Regions from separate parts of the Cupriavidus sp. 05N39 genome, predicted to be linked through region 3. Evidence: predicted binding sites of a transcription regulator. Region 3 holds the regulator's gene; each other region holds the start of a gene.
The links. The regulator LexA, encoded in region 3, represses DNA repair genes until DNA is damaged. The targets are predictions, from matches to a motif close to ACTGTATNNNNATACAGT.
Positions count from the first base shown of each region.

Region 1: a site for LexA is predicted at 3,224-3,241, ahead of imuA (translesion DNA synthesis-associated protein ImuA). Genes of this name have one in related genera too.
Region 2: a site for LexA is predicted at 4,729-4,746, ahead of AC1DN0_RS22415 (PA0069 family radical SAM protein). Genes of this name have one in related genera too.

Region 1 covers NZ_JBFTNE010000115.1:30,387-37,023, reverse strand. The annotation lists gene AC1DN0_RS34840 (error-prone DNA polymerase) at 1-778, opposite strand, end outside; gene AC1DN0_RS34835 (Y-family DNA polymerase) at 825-2,384, opposite strand; gene imuA (translesion DNA synthesis-associated protein ImuA) at 2,317-3,177, opposite strand; gene AC1DN0_RS34825 (IclR family transcriptional regulator) at 3,476-4,216, shown strand; gene AC1DN0_RS34820 (LysR family transcriptional regulator) at 4,412-5,344, opposite strand; gene AC1DN0_RS34815 (TauD/TfdA family dioxygenase) at 5,494-6,519, shown strand.
Region 2 covers NZ_JBFTNE010000047.1:49,653-56,289, forward strand. The annotation lists gene rimM (ribosome maturation factor RimM) at 1-619, opposite strand, end outside; gene rpsP (30S ribosomal protein S16) at 741-995, opposite strand; gene AC1DN0_RS22395 (PQQ-dependent sugar dehydrogenase) at 1,140-2,270, shown strand; gene AC1DN0_RS22400 (hypothetical protein) at 2,446-2,850, shown strand; gene AC1DN0_RS22405 (NINE protein) at 3,115-3,603, shown strand; gene AC1DN0_RS22410 (LysR family transcriptional regulator) at 3,637-4,557, shown strand; gene AC1DN0_RS22415 (PA0069 family radical SAM protein) at 4,774-5,856, shown strand; gene AC1DN0_RS22420 (Lrp/AsnC ligand binding domain-containing protein) at 5,875-6,378, opposite strand; gene AC1DN0_RS22425 (D-amino acid dehydrogenase) at 6,488-6,637, shown strand, end outside.
Region 3 covers NZ_JBFTNE010000158.1:8,951-14,455, reverse strand. The annotation lists partial or broken gene AC1DN0_RS38515 (DUF808 domain-containing protein) at 1-749, opposite strand, end outside; gene AC1DN0_RS38510 (hypothetical protein) at 1,533-1,808, shown strand; tRNA gene AC1DN0_RS38505 (tRNA-His) at 2,007-2,082, opposite strand; gene AC1DN0_RS38500 (hypothetical protein) at 2,252-2,419, opposite strand; gene lexA (transcriptional repressor LexA) at 2,529-3,185, opposite strand; gene AC1DN0_RS38490 (asparaginase) at 3,410-4,408, shown strand; gene rpsF (30S ribosomal protein S6) at 4,510-4,884, shown strand; gene priB (primosomal replication protein N) at 4,959-5,258, shown strand; gene rpsR (30S ribosomal protein S18) at 5,262-5,505, shown strand, end outside.

The sequences.
Region 1 (6,637 bases), on a different contig from region 3:
TCCATTGCGCTTGCTGCAGCAACGCCTCGGGCTCGGGGCAATAAGACGGCAGCAGCAGCGCCAGGCAGTTGGGCATGCCGCGCAGGTGAGCCTGTTCCGGCTGCGGCGGCGCGGCCAGGTCGTCGGGGTGGAGCCGGTAGCTGCCCTTCTCCGAGCGCATGCGCCCCAGGGTGATCAGTTCGCTCAGGTTGCCAAAGCCTTCCCGGTCCTGCGCCAGCAGCACCAGCCGCAGCACCGGCTGGCCGGCGGAGTCCGTCAGCGTGAAGCGGCTGCCGACCAGCAGGCGGAAATCCTGCGCGGCGCGGGCCAGCGCGTCCAGTCGTTCATGGCGGCGCAGGCGGGCCTGGGTGGCTTCGCCAGGGGCCAAGGCGTCGCCGGCGGCGGGCGTGGCATCCGGCACGGCGAGGGATTCATCATCCACCCCATGCCCGCCGTCATGCTGATCGCCCTCTTCGCCGTCGTCCTCGATGAGATCGTCATCGTCGCCATCCTCATCCAGCCCCGCGGCCAATCGCGCCGCGCTGCGCGCCGCGGCGTCGCCGATGCGCTCACGCAGGTCCTTCAGCGCATGATGCGCGCGCGCCGTGCCGGCCACCGAACATTCATCGGTCAGCGCCAGCCCGCGATAGCCCAGCGCAAAGGCGCGCTCGATCAGCTCGACCGGATGCGACGCCCCATCCAGGAACGTGAAATTGGAAATGCAGTGCAGCTCCACATAATCCGGCAATACCGGCAGCAACGCGGAAAGCGCCGGCGGCAAAGCGGAAAACGAGGGCATGGCGGGCTTGCTGGACATGACAGGGAGGCAAAGGCTCAGGCGAATCTCAGGCGAACAGGCCGTGCAGGAACCAGCGGTATTCACCGCTCTCCTCGTGCCCGGGACGCTGGCGATAGACCCAGCAACGCAGGCCATCCGCACGTTCGGCGACGAAATAATCGCGCGTGGCCAGCGCGCCATCCCACCAGCCGCTCTCGATGCGCTCCGGCCGCGAGAGCAAGGTCAGCGGGCCGCCATGACAGGGCCGGTGACGCTGCACGGTGAGCGGCATCGGCTTGTCCAGCAGCCACGCCGGGCGCTCCGGCATGGCGCCTGCCGGGGCCGGCTGCGGCGCGCGCGCCGGCATTTCGTCGACGGGGCACCAGCGATTGGCGCGCTCGGGCCGGTGGTCGGGCAACGGCTGGGGTTGCAACACGTTTTCGCGGCCGAGCCGCGCCATCAGCGTATCGAGCAGGCGGCCCAGTTCGGCCGGCGTGCCGCCTGGTTCCGGAAACAGCGAATCGCTCTGCGGCAGGCAGGTCTCCATGGACTCCACCACCAGCATCAGGCCCACCGCCGGCACGCTGAACTGCACCTTGTCCAGCCGCTCCTGCAGCAGCCTGGACAGATGGACCGGATCGCGGCTGGGCTGCGCCAGGCTGACCGTCACCGGCGTAGACGGGGTCTCGGTGCCGAGCCGGTAGCGCTCGTGTTCGAGCCGCAGCACCAGCCGCGTCACGCCCGCCTGCTGTACCGCCAGCCAGCCGGCCAGCGCCAGCAGCAGGCGCTGCGCGCCCGCCATCACGCCCTGCACGGACTCGGTACGGCCCGGCAGCTCCATGCGCTGCGCGAAGGCTGCCGGCGCGCTGAACCAGGTAAAGCGCACCGGCACCTCGCCATAGGCCTGGTCCAGCCGCGCCAGCAGATCCGGCCCCAGCCGGCGCCGCAGGCCGGCACGCGGCAGGCCCCGCACCTCGCCCACGGTCCGGCAGCCGATGCCGTCGAGCCAGCCGTCGTCGGCCACGCCTTGCAGCATGGCCACCGGCAGCCGGTCCAGCAGCCGCGCCATGCGAGCAGCCCGCACCGCGCGCCGCGCCGGCCGCACCATCGCGCCACGGCGGTCCCGCCGCAGCGGCTGCGCCGCCAGCCACGCCGCCCCGAAGGCCGTGGGCCCGCAGCCAAGCTGCGGAAACACACCTAGCCGGCGCACCCGCGCATACACCGCGCGGCACAGCGCCAGATGGCCGCCGAACAGCCGCAGGCTGGCGCCGGCATCGATCATCACGGTAGCCGCATCGGGATCGGGATGGCCCGTCACATGCGGTGTGAAGTGCAGCAGCGCCAGCGCCAGCGCCGTCATCAGCTGCGCCTCGGCGGCCGGCTCGCGCTCCAGTTGCACCACCTGCGCCGACAAGGCCTGCACGCCGCCACGCCGCATCCCGGCCTGCACCCCCAGTGCCACCGCCGGCCCGTTGGCCAGCACCACCCGCTCGCGCTCCATCACCGCCACCGGCACCCGGTGGTGCAGCAGGCCGGAGGAAGCCGGGAGCGCGGCGGGCTCAGGCCAGTTCGGCTGCAACGCGTCCAGCGACAGGCGCGGCAGATGCACCGCGATCCAGTACGACATGGGCTTGCTCTCCCGCAACGGCTTGGGAAACCGGGAAATTGAAAGGGACCGGCGGCGGCGCGGACGGCGAAGCGGTCCTGGCCGGCACCGCCATCATCTCGCCCAGCGGCAGCACCAGCGGCGCATCGCGCACCGGGCCGCGCCGCTTGTGAAAAGTGATCGACAAGACATTGCCGGGTGCCGGAGACAACAGCAGCCGCAGCACCGCCGGCGACGACTCGTGCAGCACGCCGGCCGGGCGGCACGCCCAGACCACCGCGTCGCCCGCCTGCGCCAGCACCTGCAGGCGCCGCAGCGCCTCGGGACGCGCCGTTGGCAGCCACACCATCACCCCGCCAAAAGCCTGGCTGCGCAGCACCTGCTCCGCCGCCCACAGCACATCCGCCTGGGCCGCGGCCCGGCCCGCGCCAGCGGGCGGACGCACCCAGAACAGCTGGCTTGCCGGCAAACCCCATTCGGCCAGGCACATCGCATTGGGCAGGTACGGCGGCCCCACCAGCGCCACCCGGCGCTGTGCCGCCGCCAGCGCCAGCAACGCCGGGCGCAGCAGGCGCAACTCGCCCACGCCGGCGTCGGCCAGCAGCAGTTCCGTCAGCGCCCCCATCGGCCAGCCGCCGCCTGGCAACTCGGCCGAGAGCGCCGCATGGCCGGTGGGCAAGGCCGGCACGCTGCCCGCGCGGCCCAGATGGCCGAGCTGCCCCGCCCGCCACAGGCCGGGATAGCGTCGTTCCAGTGCGTCCAGCGCACCCTGCCGGTCGGCGGCGGGCGAGGCTGGGGAGAGATGGGTGGTCATGTGATGCTTGCGCCCCGGCTTGGGGACCGGGTGGAAATTTCTGATTACTGTATGTTTGTACAGTATCACGGAAGCGCGCAAGGAGGCAAAGCCGGGGTCGACAATGTGGAAACTGACAATAGTTAGCGTTCGCCATGGTTCGGTTAAACGCTGTGCGACGGCGATTGGGGAAGCGATGGCCGTGGCATTCGCTCACAGCTCCGCAACACACCCCGCCTTTGGCTGCTCCCCTATACTACGAAATATCGTATAGTGCTACTCGCCACTGTATCTCCAGCCAGCACTTCTTGAAACCAGCATGCCCACCCTGATCCCCGCAGCCAGCCGCACCATGGCAGTTTTTGAATTGTTTGCCAGGGAAAAACGCGAGCTGTCAAATTCCGATGTGGCTCGTCTGCTTTCGGTTGCCGAGAGCAGTTCCCTTGACCTATTGCATACGCTGCATTCGCTCGGCTACCTGATGCGCACATCCCGCACGCGGCGCTTCTACCCGACCGCCCGTCTGTTGGAAACCGCGCGCCAGATCTCCGAAAACGATCCCCTGACGACACTAGCGCAGGAAGCCGTCGAGCAAGTGGGCGCAAAAACCAATGAGACCGTCTTCTTCGGTGTACTCGATACCACCGCTGTCAAGGTCGTTGCCGTGCAGCCGAGCCGGATGCCGTTGCGCTATATCATCGAGGTCGGCTCACGGGCGGCCTTGCACGCCTCCGCACTGGGCAAGGCGCTGCTGGGACTCCTGCCGGAAGACGAAGCCCGCGCAATACTTGGCAAGAGCAAGCTTCGTCCTTTCACCGAGCACACAGTGGTTGACGTTGACGAACTGATGGCGCAAGTGGCGCACGGCCGCGACCTTGGCCGATACGAGGCGCGGGAAGAAGGCAGCGAGGGCGTCCACGGGCTGGCGGTGTCCGGATGGTTGGGCGGCCAGCCGGTCGGCATTTCCCTGGCCGGGCCCGCGGAGCGCATGAGAAAGAACCAGGAGGCCTATTTGACGGCCATGCGCGAAGTCCGTGATTCGCTGATGGCTGACACCTGAGCTGCCCACGACGCATAGAAATCGGCGGCCTACGCATTGCGGCGTCCTCTTCATCATTAAAAGCGCTCCCCCTTGCTCCGTGCCACGGTCGCCCCGCTGACTTACGCTGAAGGCCGCTTTCACAGATCCGCGATGGCAAGTGGAAGGTCATTTCGCCGTACATGAAGCCACCGCTGCCGCGGCAGTCCGGCGCGGTCAAAGCCGGAGCGCGTGCTCAACCCTGCCGCCAGTTGCGTCGTCTTCCTTGCAAAAGGCAACCAGCTCATCGCGGAATTCAATGCAAAGCGGAGAGAGATAGCCATCGGCGCGCCAGAACATGGCGATTTCCGGCTGCCGCAACATGTCCGGCTCGCCGATCACGCTGAGATCCCGGCCTTCGGGTTGCATAAGCGTGCGCTGCGGTACAAGGCCGAGCAGATCGGTATCCCGAAGGAGTTCGGCAATGGAAATGCCGGATCCAGTCCATTCCACGGCAACGAGCGGCGCAGGCAAGCCATTGTTGGCAAACTCATCTGCCAGCACCTGGTACAAGCTGGACGACGCCTGCGGCAGCGCCCAGCGCTCTTGCGCCAGGTCCGCCAGGGTCTTGAAAGCGCCGAGTCTGGGATGGCCTGACCGAGCGACCACTTGCAACCTCAGCGGCCGTAACGGAATGTGGCTGACATCGCGCGGCACATTGGCGGTCATCCCGCCACAAGCGAGGTCCGCATCCCCCGACTGCAGGGATAGTATGGCTCCCTGCGTCAGCCGCGTCTCAATGGAAAAAGTCGCCAGCGGCCGCCTGGCAAGGAAGCGTGCGACCACGGGGGACAGCAACCAGGAAAAGAGGTAGGGCGTCGCCGCAAGCCTGATTTTTCCTGCGCGCGCCGCGGCCTGTGCCTCCACTTCCCCCTGGAGATCGTTGGCTGCCAGCACCACGTTTCTTGCCCGCTCCAGCAGCGTCTGTCCAACCGGCGTGAGCGTGACGCCGCGAGCCGTGCGCTCGAACAGGCGCATCCCCGCATCGGCCTCAAGCCGTGCCAACGCCTTCGACAAGGCCGATTGCGTCACCCCAATGTGTTCCGTCGCCCGGTGCAGGCTTCCGTGTTGCGCCACAAGCAGGAACACCCGCAGGTCGTCGATTCGCATGGCACCTCCGGCCTGTATTGAAGTCTCCGCGAAGTATGCCTGAATGGAATCGCTTAACCCAACCGGGGAATCACTGCCAGACCTTGCGGCGGATAGAGTTGACCCCCGATGCGACAGGCTTCACCGACTCAGACAACTTGGAGACTGCTATGAATACGAATTCGGAACCCCTCGATCCGCACCTCATCGATGCGCTTGGCAAGGACGTGCAATGCCATGAGCTCCAAACCGGACGGCCGCCGCTGTTCATCGAGCCGAAGGGAGGCGAGTTGCTGGACCGTGCCCAATTTCGCGCCTGGACGCGGCGCGTGAAGCCGGTCCTGGAACAGCTCATCACAAAGCATGGCGGCATTGTGCTGCGAGGCTTCCCGACGCCGGAAACCGATGATTTTGCTGACATCGTCAATCAATATCCGCCATTTGAGGACGGCTATGTGGGCGGACGCGCCCCGCGCACGCAAATCAGCGGCAAAGTCATGGAGGCCACAAGGCTGGAAGCCAGCGCCGGGCTTGGCGTGCATTCGGAAATGGCATACCGGCGCCATTATCCGAAGCGTATCGCCTTCTTCTCGCGAGTCACGGCTCCCGTGGGCGGTGCGACTACCATCGCCGATGCGCGCAACTTTGCGTACGACATGGCACCGGAACTGGTTGCCAAGATCACTGAACTCGGCATCCGCTCCGCGCTGAGTTACGGCCCGAAGTCCGCGGCTGTCGAGAAGTCGTATGCCGACATGGACCGGCACGGCTGGAACCATGCTTTCAATACCGAAGACCCGGCGGAGGTAGAGGCGCTGTGCGCCGCCCGCGGCCTCGAACCGCTGTGGCATGACGACGGCTCGCTGACTGTCTTCACGACGCTCGAGCCGTTCATGTGCCATCCAGTGACCGGAAAGAAGCTCTATCGCTCGGGGCTGCACAGGTCGCACACCGCGACCCTGGTCCTGAGCACCGACATTCGCAAGAACCAGAAGTATCCGACCGGGATGTTCCTGGGCAAGGAGCAGCGCCTCGAACCGGCGGAGGTCGACCATATCAACGCGATTTGCGACAAGGCGACCCTTCGCTGGCAATGGCGCGACGGCGACGTGATGATCCTGGATAACCTGCAGGTATGGCACGGCCGCGATGCGTATGAGGGTCCGCGTGACGTGCAGGTCGCCCTGCTCGACTAAAGGCGAGGCGACAGGGCGGAAGCGGCGCGTTGCAGCGGTGAAGTAGCGCCCGCGGCGTGCCGGCATACCAAGGAAGGGGCGAGTTGTTCGCCAAATCTCCTTCATTGAGCTCACTCGG
Region 2 (6,637 bases), on a different contig from region 3:
GGCCCCAGTCGACCACCACGCGTCTGGCCGAAATATCGACCGAGCGCAGGAATGCGTCGACAAAGGGGATCAGGCGCTCGCCTGCCTTGCCGTCAGGCAAGGTATGCGCTACCTGCAGGATCTGGTGCGCGCCGTTGTCGATCAGGCCGGACACTTCGCCCAGCGACTCGCCCTGCTCATTGAACACGGCGCAGCCGATCAGATCGACCCAGTAAAATTCGTTTTCATCCGGCGCGGGGAAATCCTCGCGACGAATCCAGACACGGCGACCCTTGAGCGCTTCCGAGTGGTTGCGGTCGGACACGCCGTTCGCCTGGGCCACCACGGTACCGCTATGCTCACGGGATTGCACGACCTTCACGCACAATGCCTCCGATGCCACGGCATCGGCCGCGCCCACCAGGCCTGTCGGCGGGGCTTTCAGCAGCCACCAGCGGCGCGCATGCAACAACGCGCTCGCATCGTCGGCGTGTGGCTGGACCTTGATCCAGCCCCGTATGCCATAAGCTGCGCTGATGTAACCGACCTCGATCAGGTCGTCCGGCAGCTTATCGGTAAACGCCAGCGCAGCCGGAAACCCAGCTACGCCCTGCGGCTTGAAACTCGCCTTTTCCTGCACACCGGCCTGGGGCCGGGCCGAGGGCTCGAGCGGCACATTGAGCGGCCGCCGCGCCGGGACGCCTTGCTTGCGTTCTGTCACGTGTCGTTTGCCACGCGTCGCGAAACGCGCGTCACAACAATCAGGCCACAGCCTTGGCGGCGTTCTGCTTGACCAGACGGGCAACCGTCGGCGACAGCTGGGCGCCAACGCCGGTCCAGTACGTCAGGCGGTCTTGCACCAGACGCAGGCCTTCTTCGCTTGCCGAAGCCAGGGGATTGTAGAAACCAATACGCTCGATGAAACGGCCATCGCGACGATTACGCGAGTCAGCAGCGACGATATTGAAGAAGGGGCGCTTCTTGCTGCCACCGCGAGCCAGACGGATTACGACCATGGTTTGATTCCTCAGAAAACTTGATGTTCGAACACGAAACGCAAGAGTATAGACCAAATCCCGAGCCCAAACAAACACTTAGAGCGATTGACTCGACACCTGGCGACAGGCATCGTGGCGAAAACCCCGACAGGAGATCTTGCCGTGCGTTCCTACCTTCACATTCGCGCCTTCCGCGCCCTGCTTGCAGCCACTTTCGCCGCGGCGGCCTGGTTCAGCCCCAATGCAAGCGCGGGCACGGCCCTGCCGCTGGAGCAGATCCAGCTGCCGCCGGGGTTCCGCATCGACGTGCTGAGCCAGGATGTGCCGGAAGCACGGGGCATGACCATGTCACCGGCTGGCACCCTCTTTATCGGTAGCCTTGGCCAGGGCAAGGTCTATGCAATCAGCAACGCGCTGGCGCCTGACCCGAGGGCAAGGACAATCGCCACCGGCCTGACCATGCCGGTAGGCGTGGCCTTCCGCGACGGGGCCCTTTATGCGTCCTCGGTCTCGCGCATCGTCCGGCTCGATGACATCGAAGCCCGGCTCGACACCCCGCCAAAACCGATCGTGGTGAGCGATCGCTTCCCTTCCGAAACCCACCACGGCTGGAAGTTCATCGCCTTTGGTCCGGATGGCTATCTTTATGTCCCGGTTGGCGCACCCTGCAATATCTGCAAGCCTGATGAAAACCGCTACGCCAATATCATGAAGATGAAGCCCGACGGGTCCGACCTGCAGGTAGTAGCCAGGGGCGTGCGCAATTCGGTGGGCTTTGACTGGCACCCGGTCACGCGCCAGCTGTGGTTCACGGACAATGGGCGCGATCAACTGGGAGACGACGTGCCAGACGACGAACTCAACCGCCTGACCCGTGCCGGCCAGCATTTTGGCTATCCATACTGCCACGCCGGCAGCGTCGCGGACCCTGAGTTCGGCAAGCAGCGCAACTGCTCGGAGTTCGAGCCGCCGGCCGCAAAGCTGGGCGCGCATGTCGCCTCGCTCGGGATGCGCTTCTATACCGGCTCACAGTTTCCCGCCGAATACCGGAACAATATTTTCATTGCCGAGCACGGCAGCTGGAACCGTAGCACGAAGGTCGGCTACCGCATTGTCCGGGTAGTGCTGAACGAGAGTGGCCAGGCAGTGCGCCAGGAAGTCTTCGCGCAAGGCTGGCTGCAAGACGGCAAAGCCTGGGGCAGGCCGGCCGATGTCCTGGTCGCCCCGGATGGTTCGCTGCTTGTCAGCGACGACACGGCGGGCGCCATTTACCGTATCCGCTACGCGCCGTGAGGCGTTGAAACGCCACTCCCCGCATTGCCCGCAGGCAAGCTGCGAAACGTACCGGGTGAGGCGAAACAATCCGTTACACCAGTAACGGCTTTTGCATATGCGTCCCGAAGGCCCGTGCGTACCATGAACCCATATCTCGAACAACTCACCGCGCGACAGGATACTGGGATTCCGCATGCTCCCCCGCACCTTCCTGCGCGACTCGGTGGCTGGCATCCTGTTGGCCGTTTCAGTGCTCGGCCTCAATGCTGTCAGCCATGCGCAGGTCGCGTTTTGGCAACACAGCCGGCCCGAAGGCCGGACCGCGGGCAATGGTAACGCGCGCGGCCAGGGTGGCTGGGAGATGGCTAGCGTACGCGCCGAACGGCAAGACCATGTGCGCGCCCAGATCGAAAGAATGGAAGCCCGAGCCCGCGCTGATGACCGCCTTAACGGTCGCCCCTTGCCTCCCCAGGAGCGCGATGACGAGCGCGGCCGCCCACCCGATCGCAACGCGCAAGGCGACAACGCGCGCGGCGAGCAGCGCGGTCCCGGCACCGGCCCCGGCTGGCAGGCGCGGGGACGCGACGGCGGCCGTTAGGTCCGCCTGACACCTGCATTTCCCTCCCCCGCCTGTTTGCCCTCCAAACGGCGGGATCCGCCTCCCTTTCCCCTACCCCCCTCCTCCCGGCTGTGCCGCGCACGGAACTCCCAAATGCTTCGCCGTCCGACGCGCATCGCTCCCGGCCTTCCCGCGCCCGCGCCTGAGGCCAGCGTACAATGAGCGCCGGTGCCAGCTTGACTGGCATTGATCTGATCTTGCGCCGGCCGCCCCCTGGCCGGCCATCAACCTAGTTGCCGCCTCATGCCTGCCGCTACCCAAGTTCCAGCCGCCACCGCACTCGTCAAGCCGCTTCCGGGCAAGTCCAAACTGCTCACGGTCGCGCTTGCCTTCCTGTTCGGCAGTTTGGGCTTGCATCGCTTCTACCTGGGTGGTTTGCGCGACAAGTTTGCATGGGCTCACCTGCTGGCGGCCCTGGCCGGGGTCATCGGCGTCATTTCGATACAGACTGGCGCCGGCACGCCGGCCTTGGACTGGACCTTTGCCATCGCCGGTGGCACATCGGTGATCAGCGCCTTCCTGGCAGCCATCGTGTACGGCCTGCGCCCGGACGATAGATGGGATGCCCGCTTCAATCCCCATGGCAAGCCGACCCGGTCTGGCTGGCCGGTCGTGATCCTGGTCATCCTGTCGCTGCTGATCGGAACCGGCCTGCTGATGGCCGGCCTGGCCATCAGTTTCCAGACCTTCTTCGAATCCCAGGTCGAAGCCGCTCGCGCCCTTTCGCAGTAATTAGCAGTTCCAAGGCCCAGGGGCCCAGGCGCCATGCACTTCGACCTGCTGGATATCGCGGTGTTCGTGCGCGCGGCGGCGCTGGGCAGCCTGTCGGCGGCGGCGCGCGATCTCGGGCTGTCCACGTCATCGGCCAGCAGCCGCCTGGCGCTACTCGAACAGAAGCTCGGCACGCGGCTGCTGCACCGGACCACGCGGCGCATTTCGCTGACCGGAGACGGACAGCGCTTTCTTGAGCATGCCGGGCAATTGCTCGACACGGCCGACCAGGCCGCGCAGTCGGTAGGCCGGGGGGCGGAAGCACCACACGGAATACTGCGCGTCACGGTGCCCGCATCCTTCGGCCGCCAGCATGTCTCTCCGGCCATCCCAGCCTTCCTTGCCGCCTACCCCGGCCTGACGCTGGACCTGCGGCTGACGGATCAGGTGATCGGCCTAGTGGAGGCCGGGGTAGACGTGGCGCTGCGCATGGGTGCCCTGCCCGACTCATCGCTGGTGGCCCGCCCGCTTGCCCCGAGCCATCGCGCCATTTGCGCCTCGCCCGCCTACCTTGCCGCCCATGGCACGCCACGGCACCCGGAGGATCTGCGCAACCACAATTGCATCGTGCTTGGCGACCAGGCCTCCTGGCAGTTCGACACGGCGCTGGGCAAGACCGCGATTGCCGTCAGCGGCAATCTCCGCACGGACAACGGCGAGGTCATCCGGGATGCGATCCTGGCTGGCATGGGGCTCGCGCTCAAATCCACCTGGGATGTCGGCCCCTACCTGCGCAGTGGCGCGCTAGTCAACGTGCTGCCGGATTATCCGGTGCTGCCGTCGGTATCGATCTGGGCGGTCTACCCGAGCCGCCGGCAGGTGCCGGCAAAAACCCGCGCCTTTACCGATTTCTTTGCGGCGCGCTTCGGCTCCCCGCCCTACTGGGACCGCCCCGAGGCAGCACCGCCTGCCTGACTGGCCTGGCTCCCGCACCGCAAGACACACCTGGCTGTTTTTGCAAAGTGCTGCAGCAGGAATACCCATTGCCGAGCCGCCGTCCCGCACAGACCACGTCGTGCGCGATTCTCCAAATCTTCCGCTTCCAGGGACATCCACCCTTTACTCCTTGCCGGCGAGCTGTTGGGCACTGTATATTTATACAGTATCAATCGTAGCCGCAGGACTGCCAACGTGACGACCCGACCTCCCTCCTCCAGCCCGCTCAAAGGCCGGGCGGCGCGCTCGAACAACGTCAGCCGCTTCGATGCATGGACCCGCGAACGGGTCGACGATGAGTCACGAGCCCTTGATGAGCCAGAGATACCCCAGATCCAGACCATTGTTTTCACGGAGAAGGCGAAACGCATCGTCTCGCGCAACCAGTCGCCGGACCTGCCCTTTGATGCTTCCATCAATCCTTACCGAGGATGCGAGCACGGTTGCATCTACTGTTATGCCAGACCCAGCCATGCCTATCTGGGACTTTCGCCGGGCCTCGACTTCGAAACCCGCCTGTACGCGAAGGAGAACGCCGCYGAGCTGCTCCAGGCCGAACTAGGCAGCCGCGGCTACACGCCATCGGTCATCGCGCTGGGCGCCAATACCGACCCTTACCAGCCCATCGAGCGCAAACTCCGCATCACACGGGGCATACTGGAAGTGCTGGAACGGTTCAACCATCCGGTGGCCATCACGACCAAGTCGGGGATTGTCACGCGCGACATCGACATCCTCCAGCGCATGGCGGCCAGGAACCTGGTCCGGGTCCATATGTCGGTCACATCGCTCAACAATGAGATAGCCCGCACGCTGGAACCGCGGGCGAGCGCACCGGCACGTCGCATCGCAGCCATCGCGTCGCTGAGTGAGGCCGGGATTCCCGTGGGCGTGATGGTGGCGCCCGTCATCCCAAGCCTGACCGACCCGGAAATGGAGTCCATCCTGGAGGCGGGCGCCAACGCTGGCGCGAAGACAGCCGCCTATATCCTGCTGCGGCTGCCGCGCGAGGTAGCGGATCTGTTTTCCGAGTGGCTGGCCACCTACCATCCGCTGCGCGCCCGGCATGTCCGTAGCCTGATCGCGCAGATGCGGGGCGGCCAGGCCTACGACTCCAACTTCGGCACGCGCATGACAGGTACCGGCATTTTTGCCGAACTGCTGCGCAAGCGTTTCAAGCTRGCCTGCCAGCGCCATGGGCTAAACGCCGAACGCCATCCCCTGACTACCGAACATTTCTCAAGGGCCGGTGCAACGCCACAGATGTCATTGTTCTAGACAGATGCCGGCAGGGTCTCAGGCGTGCGGTGCCTTCTCGTCGACCGCGATCGCCAGCGTCTCCTTGATCTCCTCCATCACAACGTAGCTCTTGGACTGCGCGGCGCCGGGCAACTGCAGCAGGATGTCGCCCAGCAGCCGGCGATACTCGCCGATCTCGCGGATGCGGGCCTTGATCAGATAATCGAAATCGCCCGATACAAGGTGGCACTCCAGCACCTCGGGAATACGCAACACCTCGCGGCGGAACTGCTCGAACATATTGCCCGACTTGTTGCCAAGCGAAATCTCCACGAACACCAGCAGGCCACTGCCAAGGAGCACGGGATTCAGGCGGGCGTAGTAGCCCATGATGACGCCGTCGCGCTCCATGCGCTTGACCCGCTCGATGCACGGCGTGATGGTCAGGCCAACCGCTTCCGCCAGCTCTTTCATCGACATGCGGCCGTCCGCCTGGAGCAAGGCCAGGATCTTGCGGTCCAGCCGGTCCAGGCTGCGCACGGGCTGACGACTTGTTCTCATTAGTTCTTCCTGTTTCCTTAAAAATTACGACAACTATGACTGCACATATTTCAATAGTATAGAGATAAATACTCTATCCACACTATTTCTTGGTTGTGAGCCCCCGACTATGCGCGTTCTCGTTCTTGGCAGTGGCGTAATTGGCGTGACCAGCGCCTGGTACCTGGCCCGTGCCGGCCATGATGTCACCGTGATCGACCGCGAGGCCGCGCCCGCGCTTGGCACCAGTTTTGCCAATGCCGGCCAGATCTCGCCGGGT
Region 3 (5,505 bases):
AAATCCGTGTGCCAGTATCCCGCCGCCAACCAGGAACATTGCCACGGTACCCACAACGGAAAGTATACGCATTAGCCAAGGCGCCAGCCGAAGAACCCCGCGGCCCACGGCTCGCGCGAGGGTGGAGGCTTTCTGACTAAGATACAGGCCGGCATCGTCGAGCTTGACGATGCCGGCCACTAGCCCGTAGACACCCACTGTCATGACGAGGGCGATGGCGGACAGCACGGCCACCTGCGTACCAAACGGCGCGCCGGAGACGGTCCCCAGTGAGATCACGATGATCTCGGCGGACAGGATGAAATCCGTGCGCACGCGCCGCGGATCTTCGCCTTCTCGTCAATTGCTGAATCCGTCGGAGGATCTTGTGCCTGATGCTCGCCAGGAGGATCTACTTCGCTCCGTGACTCTCCGTGCATGAAGCGGTGCGCGATCTTTTCAAATCCTTCGTAGCAAAGGAACGCGCCGCCCACCATCAGCAGTGGCACGATCGCCCAAGGGGTCGCAGCACTGATTGCGAGCGCAGCCGGTACCAGAATCGCCTTGTTGCGCAAAGAACCCACCGCAACCGACCACACAACCGGCAACTCGCGATCGGCTTTCACGCCGCTGACCTGTTGCGCATTGAGGGCAAGATCGTCGCCCAGGACACCAGCGGTCTTCCTGGCAGCCACCTTGCTCATGGTTGCCACATCGTCAAGGATCGAGGTGATGTCGTCGATCAACAAAAGCAGGCTGGTGCCGGCCATATTTCAAGCTCCCATGTCGGTGCTGAGTAGGAGAGGCCCTTCAGGTGATCAAGGCCGCATGGCAAGATATTGCCATATGGAAAGACGGCGATTGATCCCATACCCACTCTATTTGGGGGCGATCCTGGCGGTTCGCCTTCAGTGGGCTGTTAGCTTGCAGGCTAAAATCGAGCGAGAACCGTTCGCTTCCTCGGCCGTAGGGGAAATATCTAAAATCAATGCTTGTCGCGTCATTCCTGTTGCGCGGCTTGGGCGTCGCGTCGTGGCAGTGGAGCCAACTCGCGAATTGCGTCAGGAGGGGCAGCGCATCCATTCGAGTTTGCCCATCGAATGGCTGGATGACGAACTGCCATACCTAGTGGGTATGCGATCCAGGCAAGAGCAGTTCGATCTGATTTGCTTTTGAGATGGCTGATTTTTACTGTGAACCTGTCGCACGATGCTTTGCCAGGCGCCTTACTGCGGTACTCAACGGACCTGCGGTGGCTGACGATCCCCCCGCTATCGGTCGGCCCAGGTGTAGCCGTGATAGTCAGGAGACGCGCCTGTTAAGCGTTGGCAATCGCCCGGCGATAATGTTCAGCGGAGTCCAAAATCGCTTGGTCAAGGTTCGCTTGTGCAATCGCCATCGTGTGAGATGCTCCTGGCGCTGAGCATCTAGGCACCTCGTAGAACTTTGATTCCGCACTCTCATTCGCTCGATGAGGCTCATGCCTGGCGCTTCTGGCTATGCGCGCTGGTTTGCCGTCATGCTAGGATTTTGCCAGGCTCTGGGAGATAGCCATGGTTCAAAAGCTGTTCCACGAATTGCCCGTGAATGAACGCGGCGACTTTGAATCCGCCTGCGCGCGGCATGGATTTGTTCGAGAAGACTTCGAGGTGAGCGAGGAAGAGGGCATTTCGCGAGGCAGCGGGGCGAGTCATATCCCCCGGAAAATCACTGTCGCCCGAGTGGGCGGAGACGTCCAAGTCTATCCCGCAGCTACCGGCATTTCGTGGACAGTCGCATTTGAACGAGATCTGGAGCGCGGCGAATTTGGATTCCCTCTTGCGGACTAGCTAAGGGATGGGAGAGGTCGCTGCGTGGAAGAAACGGGGGAGGGGTATGCTGAAGCAGGCTAGATCGAGCCGGTGGTGCTGACACCGGCGGTTGCAAGTATTCCCACCGTGGGAGGATGGCGGGAATGGAACCCGGCTTTGGGATGCACAAATGAAAACAGCGCCTTGGTTAAGGCGCTGTTTTGCAGGGCAAATTCTTGGGGTGGCTGATGGGACTCGAACCCACGACGACAGGAATCACAATCCTGGACTCTACCAACTGAGCTACAGCCACCGTAGAGGTTGCTCAGCTGGCTGCTGAGCAACGAAGAACAAGATCATACAATACCAAAAGGCGGATGGCTAGCACTCTGCACAAATTTTTTCTCTGCGCTGCCTTATGCGATTTCAGCCGGTTAGGTCGGTTACCGCGACGCGCGCAAGTGAGTGCTGCCGTAACCCACCTATGAAAGCTTGGCCGACTCCTCCAGCTCAAGCATGCGGCAGATGGCTGCCATGCTGCCCACCATGGTGCGTCGTTGCGCACCCTGGTAGATACGCACGCCTTTGGATTGGCGGAATGGTACGGGCTTGACGGGGCGGCGGGCGGAGAGGCGGTTGGCTGGCAGCATGGCTACACCTGGTGACTTGCAACAACAGTTAGCGGTGCCCGACTAGCGGGCGGCGTTGGCACAATCGGGCGTCGGCGTGATACGGGCTTGCCCGCCTCAGCCGCACTCGTCAGAAGCCGCTGGGTCGGATCAAGCCGACGGCGATACCTTCCAGAGAGAATTCTTCGCGGCCGGGGCGCACGATGATGCTGGGGAAATCGGGATTCTCGGCAATGAGTTCGATCGAGTCGCCGCGGCGGTTGAGGCGTTTGACGGTGACGTCGTCTCCCAGTCGCGCAACGACGATCTTGCCGTTCGGGGCCTCGCTGGCACGCTTGACCGCAAGCAGATCGCCATCGAGGATGCCGGCGTCCCGCATGCTCAGGCCACGTACCCGGAGCAGGTAGTCAGGTTGCACGTCGAACACCGAAGCGTCGACCTGGTATTGGCGATCGATGTGTTCTGCGGCAAGGATCGGGCTACCGGCCGCGACGCGCCCGACCAGGGGCAGCGTCAGTTGCATCACGCCGGCCATTGGCAGCGAGAATTGGTCTGGTAGTTCTGAGTCGCTGCGCGAAACCTTGAGCCGGATYCCGCGCGAGGCGCCGGGGGTGAGTTCGATTACGCCCTTGCGGGCCAGAGCCCTCAGGTGTTCCTCGGCAGCATTGGGCGATGAGAAGCCGAACTTGGCGGCGATCTCGGCGCGTGTGGGCGGAAAGCCCGTGTGCTGGAGGCTGCTGCGAATCAGATCGAAAATCTGCTGCTGTCGCGGTGTCAGGGTCGCCATGGTCGCCGTGTTGGAAAGCACTGTATGTTTAAACAGTATGCTGTGATTTTATACAGTATCGAGTGAAGTGCAAGCGGAATTTTGGGAGTTTGCGCATCGACAGGTGCGTCAGGCGAGGCTCACCGCGCCGTGCGGCGTGAGCCTGGGCGTTACAATTCGCGGCACTTGCAGCCTAATTTTTCGCTCGCTGCTTAACCTTTCTGGCTTTCGATCTCTATCTCGCCATGTCCCTCCTGCCTCGTGTCGTCGTGCTTGCTACCGGTGGCACCATTGCCGGTTCTTCATCCAGTGCTGCRAGCAGCGCGAAGTACCAGGCGGCCACGGTGCCTGTGACGGCGCTGCTTGATGCTGTGCCGGCGCTCGGTGCCGTGGCCCGCGTCGAGGCGGAGCAGGTGGCGCAGGTGGATAGCAAGGACATGTCGTTCGTCCTCTGGGCCCGGTTGGTTGAACGCGTTGCGTTCTGGTCTGCGCAGGCCGATGTGGCGGGCATTGTGATTACCCATGGCACCGATACGCTGGAGGAGACGGCAATGCTGCTGCATCTGGCATGGGTGGGCACGGTGCCGGTGGTGCTGACGGCGGCGATGCGGCCTTCGACCTCCCTGTCGGCCGATGGTCCCTTGAACCTGCTGGACGCGGTACGGGTGGCTGCCAGCGCCGGGGCGGCGGGCAAGGGCGTGCTACTGGTGATTAATCAGGAAATCCATGCCGGGCGGGATGTGGTGAAGGGACATACGTCAGCGGTCAACGCTTTTGTGTCGCCGCTGGCTGGCCCGATCGGGTTCGTGCAGGACGACCTCGTGCGATTTGTCCGTGCGCCCCGGCTGTTGCCGGACCGGGCCTGGGCCGTGCCGTGCAAGTGGCCGCAGGTGGAGATTATTGCTAGTTACGCGGAGCCCGGCCGGTTGGTGGTGGATGCTTTGGCGCAGGCAGGTGTGGCGGGGCTGGTCGTGGCGGCCGCAGGCAACGGGTCGGTTCACCAGTCGCTGGTCGATGCGCTGGTGGACGCGGCCGGGGCGGGAGTGGCCGTGGTGCGTAGCTCGCGCACCGGGGCAGGGCATGTGGCAATGCCGGCACCTCCACGACCGGCTTCAGGTGCCTTCGTTTCTGCAGGCGATCTCAATCCATATAAGGCGCGCGTGCTCCTGATGCTGGCCCTGGCGACAACGCCCGGACTGGCTGCGGATCCCGCTGCGTTGCAGGCGCTCTTCGCCGAAAACTAAGGCGGCTTGCTCCAAAAGGCAAAAGCACGCTATACTTTAAGGCTATCCAACCTTGCTGCACCGGACATGGCGCCCGGGCGGCTTATCCAAAAGGAGCGTCAATGCGTCATTACGAAATCGTATTTATCGTCCATCCGGACCAGAGCGAACAAGTTCCGGCCATGATCGAGCGTTACAAGACGCTGGTCACGTCGCAGGAAGGCCAGATCCACCGTGTGGAAGACTGGGGCCGCCGTCAGATGGCCTACATGATCCAGAAGCTGGCCAAGGCTCACTACGTTTGCCTGAACATCGAATGCGGCAAGGAAACCCTGGCTGAACTCGAACACGCGTTCAAGTTCAACGACGCGGTGCTGCGCCACCTCATCGTTCAGACCAAGAAGGCCGAAACCGCACCGTCCCCGATGATGAAGGAAGTGCAGCGCGAAGAAGCCCGCAAGGCCGCGCAACAGACCAGCGAAGTCCAGGCCGCCTAAGTGCGGACTGTTGTGGTTGCCGTGGGCGTTGAACGCCGCGGCGGCAAGTGCGGGCATCGGTGCGGGAGAGTGCGTTGAACCAGCTAAGGCTCTGCGCAACGCTCGCGGAACGCGATGCCTTGCGTTACACCCCGGCCGGGGTCCCCGTTGTCAACTGCATCTTGCAGTACGCGGGCGAGACGGTCGAGGCGCAAACGCCCAGGCAGGTGGAATTCGCCATCGCCGCCATGGGAATCGGTCAGATCGGCCAGCGGCTTGAGCGGACTCCGCTCGGCGCGATGCTCGACTGCGAAGGATTCCTGGCCCGCAAGCACCGCAACAGCAAGGCTCTCGTCTTTCACATCACTGGATGTAAAGCATTCGAAAAGGATTGAATCATGGCATTCGTCAAACGTGACAACAAGAACAAGAAGCGCTTCCAGCAGCAAAACCCGCTGTTCAAGCGCAAGCGCTTCTGCCGCTTCACCGTGGCTGGCGTGGAACAGATCGACTACAAGGATCTGGACACCCTGAAGGATTTCATCGGCGACAACGGCAAGATTACCCCCGCCCGCCTGACCGGCACCAAGGCGCACTATCAGCGTCAGCTCGATACGGCTATCAAGCGCGCGCGTTTCCTCG